Regions from separate parts of the Alteromonas sp. 14N.309.X.WAT.G.H12 genome, predicted to be linked through region 1. Evidence: predicted binding sites of a transcription regulator. Region 1 holds the regulator's gene; the other holds the start of a gene.
The links. Region 1 encodes NrdR, which represses ribonucleotide reductase genes. Its sites were predicted from a motif close to AAACACNANATNTNGTGTTT; they were not measured.
Positions count from the first base shown of each region.

Region 2: the regulator NrdR is predicted to act here: its motif matches at 4,183-4,202, upstream of nrdA (class 1a ribonucleoside-diphosphate reductase subunit alpha).

Region 1 is NZ_JBAHZB010000092.1:1,439-7,679, reverse strand. Features, by position in the region: gene ribBA (bifunctional 3,4-dihydroxy-2-butanone-4-phosphate synthase/GTP cyclohydrolase II) at 1-919, opposite strand, end outside; gene V5298_RS16530 (riboflavin synthase) at 938-1,603, opposite strand; gene ribD (bifunctional diaminohydroxyphosphoribosylaminopyrimidine deaminase/5-amino-6-(5-phosphoribosylamino)uracil reductase RibD) at 1,614-2,741, opposite strand; gene nrdR (transcriptional regulator NrdR) at 2,748-3,197, opposite strand; gene glyA (serine hydroxymethyltransferase) at 3,281-4,537, opposite strand; gene lpxD (UDP-3-O-(3-hydroxymyristoyl)glucosamine N-acyltransferase) at 4,728-5,753, opposite strand; gene ettA (energy-dependent translational throttle protein EttA) at 5,968-6,241, shown strand, end outside.
Region 2 is NZ_JBAHZB010000075.1:8,465-14,705, forward strand. Features, by position in the region: gene serC (3-phosphoserine/phosphohydroxythreonine transaminase) at 1-202, opposite strand, end outside; gene gyrA (DNA topoisomerase (ATP-hydrolyzing) subunit A) at 292-2,988, opposite strand; gene ubiG (bifunctional 2-polyprenyl-6-hydroxyphenol methylase/3-demethylubiquinol 3-O-methyltransferase UbiG) at 3,278-3,982, shown strand; gene nrdA (class 1a ribonucleoside-diphosphate reductase subunit alpha) at 4,403-6,241, shown strand, end outside.

The DNA of each region.
Region 1 (6,241 bases):
CGGCGAAGCGACGCACCTGACCGGCGATGTCTTCCTCTTTGCCCAGAACCACCAGCACGCCACCATCCTCAGCAATACGCTGCATCCCTTGTGATAAGGTCATGGTGCGATTAATCGCCCGTGTCGAGCCCAACAAGTCACTAAGGGTATTGTGTAAATGTACTCGCACCAGGGTGGGTTCGGAGGCACTAATCTCACCTTTTTTCAAGGCATAATGTAGTTGGTTATCAATTACATCTCTAAAGGTATGTAACTCGAATTCACCATACTCTGTAGGCAAAACGCACTGGCCAACTTTTTCGATGGTGGTTTCGTTTAAATTTCTGTATTCAATTAAATCGGCAATAGTACCAATTTTTATATTGTGTTTTTTTGCAAAACGCTCCAGTTCCGGTCTTCGGGCCATGGAGCCATCTTCATTCAGAACTTCTACAATGACAGCGGCAGGTTCAGCACCTGCTAAACGCGCAAGATCCACGCTTGCTTCCGTATGACCTGCACGATTTAATACGCCTCCCTCTTTCGCAATCAGAGGAAAAATATGACCTGGCTGAACAATGTCTGACGCAACGGCATCCGGTGCCACAGCAGCAAGTATGGTTGTTGCCCGATCGGCGGCAGAAATACCGGTGGTTACTCCTTTAGCCGCTTCAATGGAAACCGTGAAATTGGTTGAGAACTGCGCCCCATTGTTATCCACCATCAGTGGCAAGTTTAATCGCTGACATCGCTCTTGTGTCATAGGAAGGCAAACTAAACCGCGGGCATGGGTGACCATAAAATTAATGGCTTCTGGCGTCACAAACTGTGCCGCCATGATGATATCACCTTCGTTTTCCCGATCTTCATCATCCATCAGAATAACCATTTTACCCTGACGAATATCCTCTATTAACTCTGCTGTGGTATTAAATGCCATAATTTCACTTTTGTAGGGTTATCTTTTAAGAAAGCCGTTTTCAGCAAGAAAAGCCATACTGATGTCGGTTTTCGTATTATTGTTAGCTGCTTTGTCACCCAGCATTAATCGTTCTAAATAACGGGCGACGACGTCAACTTCAAGGTTTACCAAGGTACCGGCTTTATAGTGACCGATAACCGTTTCCTGCAAGGTATGCGGAATGATCCAAAGCATAAATTGCCGACCTTGCACATCGTTAACGGTAAGACTGACGCCATCTACCGTAATACTGCCCTTATGGGCGATATACTTAGCCAATTCAGTGGGGGCAGAAATCCAGATTTCAATATAATCCGAGTGCTTAACAATGTTTACTACCTCACCCACACCATCCACATGTCCCGAAACAATGTGTCCTCCGAATCGGTCTGTGGGGCGCATAGCCTTCTCAAGATTAACGACACTACCGGTTTTATAATGAGCAAAACCGGTATAACGCAGGGTTTCCGCTGACACATCGGCACAATAAAAATCATCGCCAATATCAGTGACCGTCAAACAGACGCCATTGGTGGCGATACTGTCGCCTAACGCTACATCGGACATATCAAGTTTTTCAGACGACACCGTTAATCGGATATCTTCACCCCGGTGTACCATTGACTTAATTTTGCCTAATGCCTGAATAATCCCCGTAAACATGTTTTGCCTCTTAATTTGTGTTGTTACCCACTCGGTACGTCATCTTTATATCTGGGCCAATTTGGCGAAGATCCGTTAATTGCAGCGCTGGCGTGTCACTCAAACGGGTAAATTCATCGAAAATGAGCATACTCTGGGCTTTATCGCCCAGCAATTTCGGCGCCTGATAAACAATAAGCTCATCCACCTCATCGGCTCGAAAAAGCGCCCCCGCCAGACCTGGACCGGCTTCTACCCAAAGATCGTTTATCTGCCGTTCACCCAGTAAGGTCATCACCTCAGAAAGGTTCACCCGTTCACCTTGTAGAGAAACCGCAGCGGTTCTTTCGGTGTCAGGTCCCCTGCCCTGAGCGCATACTTTTAATGTTTTATGGCCGTCGGTAAACAGCGATAAGTTGGAATCTAACTGATTTTTGCTGTCGATAACCACCCGTAACGGCTGTCGAATAGTCGCCAGCGGATAAGCGGGCAACTTAGCTTCATTTTCGCGCACAAGCAAACTTGGATTGTCGGCCCGTGCTGTGCCGCTGCCGGTGAGAATGGCGCAACTGCGGGCCCGATGACGTTGCACATCTCGTCTCGCTGCGGCACTGGTGATCCACTGACTCTGGCCGTTAGCAAGGGCAATTTTACCGTCTAAGCTAATCCCCAGTTTTACCGTTACCCAGGGTTTTCCGGTGAGCATCCGTTTCACAAAGCCTCGGTTTAAGGCCATTGCTTGCTGTTCAAGCACGCCACTGACAACGGTCACGCCAGCTTCCCGCAATAACGTTAGCCCGCGGCCACTCACTTGGGGGTTAGGATCGGTCATTGCCACCACAACACGGGCAATCCCCGCTGTTATGAGGGCCTCTGCGCAAGGTGGGGTGCGTCCGTAATGACTACAGGGTTCGAGGGTGACATAGGCAGTTCCCCCTTTTGCGCTGCTACCGGCTTCTCGCAATGCGTGAACTTCCGCATGGGGACTGCCGGCTTGAACATGAAAACCTTGACCCACTTTTTTATGATTTGCATCGGTAATAACACACCCCACCCGTGGATTCGGGGTGGTGGTATATTCGCCATTTTTGGCAAGCCGTAGTGCTTCAGCCATCCATTGATAATCTAATGCGGTCGGGAAATCTTGCGTTGCAGCCATGACGTTTTAGTCTCCTAGGCGGGCTATTTCCTCACCAAATTCTTTTATATCTTCAAACGAACGATAAACGGAAGCAAACCGCACATAGGCCACTTTATCCAATTCTTTTAAGGCATTCATAATAAGATTCCCTAAAAATTCGCTGGAAACTTCTCGTTCACCAGTAGCCCGTAGTTCAGACTTTAAGGACAGGATCACTTCTTCCACCCGTTCGGTACTCACTGGCCGTTTTTCCAATGCCCGTTGAAGCCCTGCCCGTAATTTATCCTCGTTAAACGGCTCCCGTGAGCCATCTCGTTTAATAACCCGAGGCATAACCAACTCTGCACTTTCAAACGTGGTAAAACGTTCATGGCAAACCATACATTCACGTCGTCGTCGAACCTGATGCCCTTCAGCGACAAGTCGTGAATCAATAACTTTGGTTTCTTGTTCAGAGCAAAATGGACAAAACATAACAGGCCTTTTAACTAACAAAGCCGTCAGGCAGGTTTACCCTGCGCTAACGGCATTAAGCAGTTTATACAATGTAGGGTAGTTTAACCGTAAACAGGGAACGACTCACACAAAGTAACCACTTCTTTTTGTACCCGTTCAACGACACTCTCATCACCCATATTATCGAGTATATCGCAAATCCATGTAGCAACTTGTTTCGCCTGCTCTTCTTTAAAGCCACGGCGGGTAATCGCAGGGCTACCAATACGCAAACCACTGGTAACAAAAGGTGAACGGGGATCTTTAGGTACCGAGTTTTTGTTCACGGTTATATTCGCTCTGCCTAGCGCCGCATCCGCATCTTTACCGGTAATATCCTTATCGATAAGATCCAGCAAAAACAGGTGATTTTCTGTGCCACCGGAAACCACGTTATAACCACGACTCAACACCACATCAACCATTGCTTGGGCGTTTTTCACCACCTGCTGTTGATAGATTTTAAAATCATCTTGTAATGCTTCTTTAAAGGCGACGGCTTTCGCTGCAATAACATGACACAAAGGTCCACCCTGATTGCCTGGGAAGACAGAGCTATTGAGCTTTTTGTAGATAGTTTCATCGCCGCACGATGACAAGATAAGTCCACCACGAGGACCCGCTAAGGTTTTATGTGTAGTGGTAGTCACCACGTGTGCGTAAGGCAACGGGCTAGGATAAACACCGGCGGCGATAAGGCCCGCTACGTGTGCCATATCAACTAAAAGGTATGCACCCACATTATCGGCGATTTCACGGAATTTCGCCCAATCAACCACTTTGGAATAAGCAGAAAAACCACCAATGATCATTTTAGGTTTGTGCTCAAGTGCTAAAGCTTCGACTTGTGCATAATCAATTTCGCCGGTGTTCTCATCAAGTCCGTATTGAACCGCATGATAAGTTTTACCCGAAAAGTTCACGTGAGAACCGTGAGTAAGATGTCCACCTTCCGACAGGCTCATACCCAATACGGTATCACCGGCATCAATCAGCGCCATGAATGCGGCAGCATTGGCCTGCGATCCAGAATGCGGTTGTACATTGGCATAATCAGCATCAAACAAGGCTTTGGCACGATCAATGGCCAGTTGTTCAACCACATCAACATGCTCACAGCCGCCGTAATAACGCTTGCCCGGATAACCTTCGGCGTACTTATTGGTTAATTGTGAGCCTTGGGCCTCCATAACGCGGGGGCTACAATAGTTTTCGGATGCAATCAGTTCAATATGATGTTCCTGACGCACATTTTCGTTGGCCATAGCCGTGGCCAGTTCTGGATCAAAGTCGGCAATCGTCATTTCGCGAGGTAACATGGAGGCTCCTTTCACTGCATTGAGGGATAGCTGTAATAAAAACGCATATTCTAGTCATTTTAGACCACATGTATACTGGTTTATTGGTAATCCTTAGTGATCGGAGGTGGGCATGGCAACAAACTGAATGCCCCATCAAGCCACATGCGACATTCATCTGTTAGCACTTTGGGTTATAACAAAGATAAAACTAACGTTTTTCCAACGCTTTTACGCGACTGAATAGGTCATCAATTTGTTTGGTACGAATGGTCACTTTGCGCCATTCACGATTTGTCATCGCCGGCTGACCAGAGGAGTAAACCCCAGGTTCAGTAATATCTTGGGCAATCATGGTATACCCGGTGACCTGTACATTGTCACAGATGCTAATATGTCCATTAACACCACAACCCCCGCCGATGACAACATACTTACCGATATGGCAACTTCCGGCGATCCCCGTGGCACCGCAAATACAGGCATGATCACCAATAATACAGTTGTGCCCTACTTGCACCTGATTATCAATAATCACATTTTTTCCCACTATGGTATCGTCTAGGGCTCCTCGATCAATGGTACTTGATGCACCGATTTGGCTATCGTCACCAATTTGTACGCTACCGGTTTGTGGAATAGGTAGCCAGGTTCCTTTGTCGTTTGCGTAACCGAAGCCCGCAGCGCCAATGACAGTTTGGCTATGAATGGTGACCCGTTTACCAATAATCACATCATGATAAACAGTGACATGGGCGAAAAGTGTGGATCCTTCGCCGATTTGTGTTCCCTTTCCGATTACCGTGTTTGCGCAGATTGTCACATTATCGCCTAACACCACGTTATCTTCGATGACCACATTATCGCCAATGGACACATCACTGCCTATGACTGCCGACGAGGCAATAATTGCCGTCTCGGCAATGCCCAGTGCTGGCTTAGGGGTGGTATCAAATAATTGTGCCACTTGGGCAAACGCCACATGAGGATTATCATGTATTAAACCGGATACCGGACAAGCGTCCGCCAATTTTTCATTAAGAATTACCGCACCGGCCTCGGTGGAAAGCAATTGTTTTTTGTATTTAATATTGGTTAAAAAGGAAACTTGGTGGCTTTTTGCTCCCGCCAGTGTACCCACACCACTGAGTTTGATTTCGCCATTACCCAGTACAGTACCGCCGGTGTGCTCTGCAAGTTCCTGCAAGGTATAAACACGTTTTGAATGCGTTGTCATCGTATCGCCTTGTCGTCATAGTCATCTTAAACACAATGCTACTGGAAAATTCTTCTTACGTCCCTATTCCCAACGTCAAAATCTGCTTTCATCGCACACAAGTGATGAATTTTAACTCAATTAGACAAAAGCCAGCTCACTACACTGGTCAGTCGCCGCCTAAAGCGAGTACAATATGGCCATTATTCCTTAGCATCAGGACACAACGAAAAGTATGTCACAATATGTTTATTCAATGCATCGGGTGGGCAAAATTGTTCCACCTAATCGTCATATACTCAAAGACATTTCACTGAGCTTTTTTCCCGGCGCGAAAATTGGGGTACTTGGTCTCAACGGTGCAGGTAAATCCACCCTGTTACGTATCATGGCTGGCGTTGATACCGAAATAGAAGGGGAAGCCAGACCGCAACCTGGATTAAAAATCGGCTATTTGCCCCAAGAGCCAAAGCTGGACGAATCAAAAGATGTCCGGGGCAATATTGAAG
Region 2 (6,241 bases), on a different contig from region 1:
TATAATTGTCAGGTACGCCGAGTAAATCACGTAAATCCTGCTCTGCGGTAGCCGCCACTTCAATAAACGCTTTGCCGCGATGACTGACTTCCATGACGGAACAGCCAGAGTCACGCCAGTTTAAAAATTCACTTTGTGCTTGCGCCATGACTTCTGCTGGCAACATTGCCGGCCCTGCACTGAAGTTATATACGTTATTCATATCTCTATTTAATACCTGTAAACAAAACAAGCGGCCAAAGCCGCTTGTTAAAGAAGGATCAATGCGCCCCTATCAAAAGGGCGCCGTGCTTATTCTTCCGTCGTTGGCTTATCATTTTCGCTGCTATCCGCAGCGGCATCTTCATTTATTGATGCTTCAACGGTGTCTTCCCCGTCTTCATCTAGCTCAAGGTCTTCATCAATCACCTCTTCGATGCGTTGAAGTCCGACAACTTTTTCATCTTCAGCGGTGCGGATAAGACGAACGCCTTGGGTATTTCTGCCAACCATTGAGACCTCATCAACCCGGGTACGAACCAAGGTGCCTTGATCACTGATCAACATAATTTCATCATGGCTGTCTACCTGCACAGCCCCCACCACTTTACCGTTACGTTCGGACACTTTGATCGAAACCACACCTTGTGTCGCACGACTTTTCGCAGGGTAATCTTCCAGCGGTGTACGTTTTCCATAACCATTTTCAGTGGCGGTTAAAATTGCGCCATCACCGCGAGGAACAATCAGTGAAACCACACGTTGCCCCTCTCGTAAACGGATCCCTCTAACACCGGTTGCAGTACGTCCCATTGGACGCAAGGCCATCAGCTCTTCACCCGTTTCGGGGTCGCGCTTCACTTCGCCGGTTTCTGAATCGCGTAATTTTTCATTAAAGCGTACAACCTTACCTTCATCAGAGAACAACATAATATCGTCGTCACCATGGGTAATGGCTACACCAATGAGTTCATCACCGTCATTAAGGTTAACGGCAATAATACCATTGGAACGTGGTCTAGAATACGAACTCAGATCGGTTTTCTTCACCGTACCATTTGCCGTTGCCATTAACACAAACTTGCCTTCTTCAAATTCCTTGATAGGCAATATAGCGGTAATACGTTCGTCATCTTGTAACGGAAGAATATTTACTATTGGTTTACCACGGGCATTTCGACTGGCAAAAGGTAATTGATACACTTTAAGCCAGTACAAGCGTCCACGGGTAGAGAAGCACAAGATATGATCATGGGTATTGGCAACCAATAAACGTTCGATGATATCTTCATCTTTCATTCGTGTGGCAGACTTACCTTTACCGCCACGACGCTGGGCTTCGTATTCGGTCAGTTTTTGGTATTTCACATAGCCCTCGCGGGACAAGGTGACAACCACGTCTTCCTGTTCGATCAGATCTTCAATATCAATATCATGACTTGCTGCCGTAATTTCTGTACGACGTTCATCACCAAATTCTTCACGTACTTTTTCCAGCTCTTCGCGAATCACTTCCATGAGACGCTCCGGGCTACGCAATATATGAAGTAATTCGGCAATAATGTCGAGTAATTCTTTGTATTCACCAAGAATTTTTTCGTGTTCTAAGCCGGTTAACTTATGTAAACGCAGATCAAGAATCGCTTGAGCTTGCTGTTCCGTTAAATAATATTTTCCGTCTCTGATACCGAATTCGGGCGTTAGCCAATCCGGTCTGGCCGCATCGTCACCGGCTCTTTCGAGCATATCGGCCACATCGCCTAACTGCCAGCCTTGGGAAACCAAGCCCTTTTTCGCTTCAGCCGGGCTGGGCGACGCTTTAATTAATTCGATGATAGGATCAATATTGGTTAGCGCAATGGCCAACCCTTCTAAGATATGGGCTCGATCCCGGGCTTTTCGCAATTCAAAAACCGTACGCCGCGTAACCACTTCACGACGGTGAAGGATAAAGGCTTCCAGCATTTCTTTAAGGTTAAATACCTTAGGCTGGTTGTTATCTAATGCCACCATGTTGATACCAAATACCGTTTGTAACTGGGTATTGGCATACAAATGGTTTAATAACACTTCGGCAGATTCGTTACGTTTGACTTCGACAACAATGCGCATGCCGTCTTTGTCCGATTCATCACGTAATGCAGAAATGCCTTCGATGCGTTTTTCTTTTACCAGTTCGGCGATTTTTTCAATCAACCGCGCTTTGTTCACCTGGTATGGAATTTCGTTAACGACGATGGTTTCTTTGCCATTGGCGTCGGTTTCTATTTCCGCTTTTGCACGTAAATAAATTTTTCCCCGGCCAGTACGGTAAGCATCGTCAATCCCCTTACGTCCGCTGATCATCGCGGCAGTGGGGAAATCCGGCCCTGGGATATATTGCATAATATCGTCAATGGTGATGGACGGATCTTCAATTAACGCAATACATCCGTTGATAACCTCTGTCAGATTATGCGGCGGAATATTGGTCGCCATCCCCACAGCAATACCGGAGGAACCATTCACTAATAAATTAGGGACTTTGGTTGGGAGAACATCGGGAATGTGCTCTGTACCGTCATAGTTAGGTACAAAATCTACGGTTTCTTTTTCCAGATCAGCCAATAATTCGTGGGCAATTTTTGCCATACGCACTTCGGTATAACGCATTGCGGCAGCGGAATCTCCATCCACCGAGCCAAAGTTACCCTGGCCATCTACCAACATGTAACGCAAAGAAAAGGGTTGCGCCATTCGTACAATGGTGTCGTACACTGCGCTATCACCGTGTGGGTGATACTTACCTATAACGTCACCCACCACACGTGCGGATTTTTTATAAGGCTTATTGAAATCGTTCTTAAGTTCGTTCATCGCAAATAAAACGCGACGGTGTACGGGTTTGAGACCGTCTCTTACGTCAGGCAACGCGCGCCCGACAATAACGCTCATCGCATAATCGAGATAAGAATTCTTGAGTTCTTCCTCTATATTAACGGGGAGAATTTCTTTAGCGTTATCAGTCATAAACTGCTATGTCCCTTGATTCAGATTATCAGCGTATTGACTACAATAAACTTACAAAAGCCTATCATATCACCGCTTTCTTATATTATGGGGTGTACAAGTAATCTGTAAGTGTATCACCGGATGAAAAATTAATGTAGCGCTTAATCAGGGGTCTTTACCTTAGTGAATATCAAGCGATTAATTTTCACTCAAATAAACCCTTCAAGGCGCAGAAACATCCCTTTTTTGTGTCATATCATGTATCTTTAGCCAATATTTTTCTGTTAGCAGGATAAAAACAAAGCCTATGTCAAACGTGGATCACGAGGAAATCAGCAAATTCAGTGACTTAGCCTCACGATGGTGGGATACAGAAAGTGAATTTAAACCCTTACACCTAATTAACCCCTTGCGACTGGATTATGTTCAGCAACACTGCGAGGGTTTGTTTGATAAGCAGGTGCTTGATGTAGGCTGCGGTGGCGGGATCCTGACAGAATCCATGGCGAAAATGGGCGCCAACGTTACCGGTATCGACTTAGCCGAGGCCTCATTAGAAGTGGCAAAACTTCACAGTTTGGAATCCGGTGTGGCGGTGGATTATCACTGTGTAGCTGCGGAAGACTTTGCCTCTGAACATGCCGCATCATTTGATGTGGTCACCTGTATGGAAATGCTGGAACACGTACCCGACCCTTCTTCAATTGTTCAAGCCTGTGCGCGACTGGTTAAACCCGGCGGCCATGTTTTCTTTTCTACCCTAAACAGAAATATCAAGTCTTGGTTGATGGGCATTGTCGGCGCAGAATACATTCTGAATCTGGTCCCCCGCGGCACCCATCAACATGGACGCTTCATTAAACCCTCAGAACTGATGGCGATGACAGATCAAAATGATCTGGCGGTTTGTCACGCCACCGGATTGCACATGGATCTGTTAACTCGACAATTTTACCTATCCGATAAAAATATCGATGTTAACTATATTATCCATACGCAAAAAACCGCCTAAAATCACAACATGTAGTGTTAGTGGATACCTTTTAGCCTACATGTCGTATTTATGAACGACCCAAAAATTGCAAGTAAAAAAGTTTTGTCGCCAATATTAACCCAAATAAAACGGTTGCATTTGTCCGATCTTTGCTTAGCCGACCCTTACTAGGTGAGTTGTTACTAACCTAAAATGAAAGTCGGTTTAAGTGGGCATTTTAACACCAGATATTGAGTTGCAATATGGGTCAAACCTCACTATCTTGTGTTGAGTCTTCGGTGGTAGCGATACCACCGACACGACCTTAAATGGGATCCCTCGATGAATATTCGAGATCCTGTTTGCGACAAGACTAAATATCGCTGCAATTTCTATCAAAAACGATGAATAGGGTTTTAACCCAAGCTTCATGCGCTAACAAACTAACGGCCAACACGAATGAAAAACAACCTGTATGTCACCAAACGCAATGGCGAAAAAGAAGTCATTGATTTGGATAAAATCCACAAAGTGATTACATGGGCAGCAGAAGGACTCAGTAATGTTTCTGTTTCCCAAGTAGAGATCAAAGCACAAATTCAATTTTACGACGGCATAAAAACCGGTGAAATTCACGAAACGCTCATTAAATCTGCCGCAGATTTAATCTCTACAGAGGCTCCTGATTATCAGTATTTAGCCGCCCGACTCGCTATCTTTCATCTACGTAAAAAAGCCTACGGCCAATTCGAACCGCCTACTCTTTATGCCCATGTGCAAAAAATGGTAGCGGCAGGCAAATACGATGAGCACCTGTTGTCTGATTTCACTGAAGAAGAATTCAATGAAATGGACAAATTCATCGATCATTGGCGCGACATGACGTTCAGCTATGCGGCGGTGAAACAACTAGAAGGTAAATATCTGGTTCAAAACCGGGTCACCGGTGACATCTACGAAAGTGCACAGTTTTTATATGTATTGGTCGCGGCTTGTTTGTTTGCCGATTACGACAAAGCTGACCGCCTTGGGTATATACGTCGTTTTTATGATGCCGTATCAACCTTTAAGTTGTCATTACCTACGCCAATCATGGCCGGTGTGCGTACCCCTACTCGTCAATTCAGCTCCTGCGTACTTATCGAAACCGGTGATAGCCTTGATTCCATCAACGCCACTGCCAGTGCCATTGTAAAATACGTGAGTCAACGGGCGGGTATTGGTGTCAATGCGGGGCGCATCAGAGCACTAGGCAGCCCAATTCGCGGCGGTGAAGCCTTCCACACAGGTTGTATTCCTTTTTATAAATACTTCCAGACTGCTGTAAAAAGCTGTTCCCAAGGCGGTGTACGTGGCGGCGCAGCCACCTTGTTCTATCCCCTTTGGCACATGGAAGTCGAATCCCTGCTGGTACTAAAAAATAACCGTGGTGTGGAAGAAAACCGTGTACGTCATCTCGACTACGGTGTGCAATTTAACAAGTTGATGTATCAGCGCATGATGAAAGACGATTACATCACCTTGTTCAGTCCCTCAGACGTGCCGGGGTTATACGACGCATTCTTTGCCGATCAAGATAAATTTGAACGCTTATATGTGCAATACGAACAAGATGAAAGTATTCGTAAAAAACGTATTAAAGCCATGGAATTGTTTAGCCTGTTTATGCAAGAGCGGGCTTCCACAGGCCGTATTTATCTGCAAAACGTGGATCACTGCAATACCCATAGCCCCTTTGATCCTGCCGTAGCTCCTGTAAGACAAAGTAATTTATGTTTGGAAATTGCCCTGCCCACCAAACCCCTCGAGCATGTGAATGACGAAAATGGGGAAATCGCACTGTGTACCCTTTCTGCCTTTAACTTAGGGGCCATTAATTCACTGGATGAATTTGAAGAGCTTTCAGATCTTGCCGTGCGTGCTTTAGATAGTTTATTAGATTATCAGGATTATCCGGTTCCCGCGGCCTATCATGCCACCATGAATCGCAGAACCCTAGGTATAGGTGTGATTAACTTTGCCTACTATCTTGCAAAAAATGGGGTGAAATATTCAGACTTCAGTGCGAACTCTCTTATCCATAAAACCTTTGAAGCGATGCAGTACCACTTGCTGAAAGCCTCGGTTAATCTGGCCAAAGAAAAAGGCGCATGTCCTAAATTTAACGAAACAACCTATGCAAAAGGCCTGCTTCCCATTGATACCTATAAAAAGGATCTGGATAAAGTATGTGATGAACCTTTGCATATGGATTGGGAAGGGCTACGTAAAGACATTCTTCAATACGGGTTACGTAAT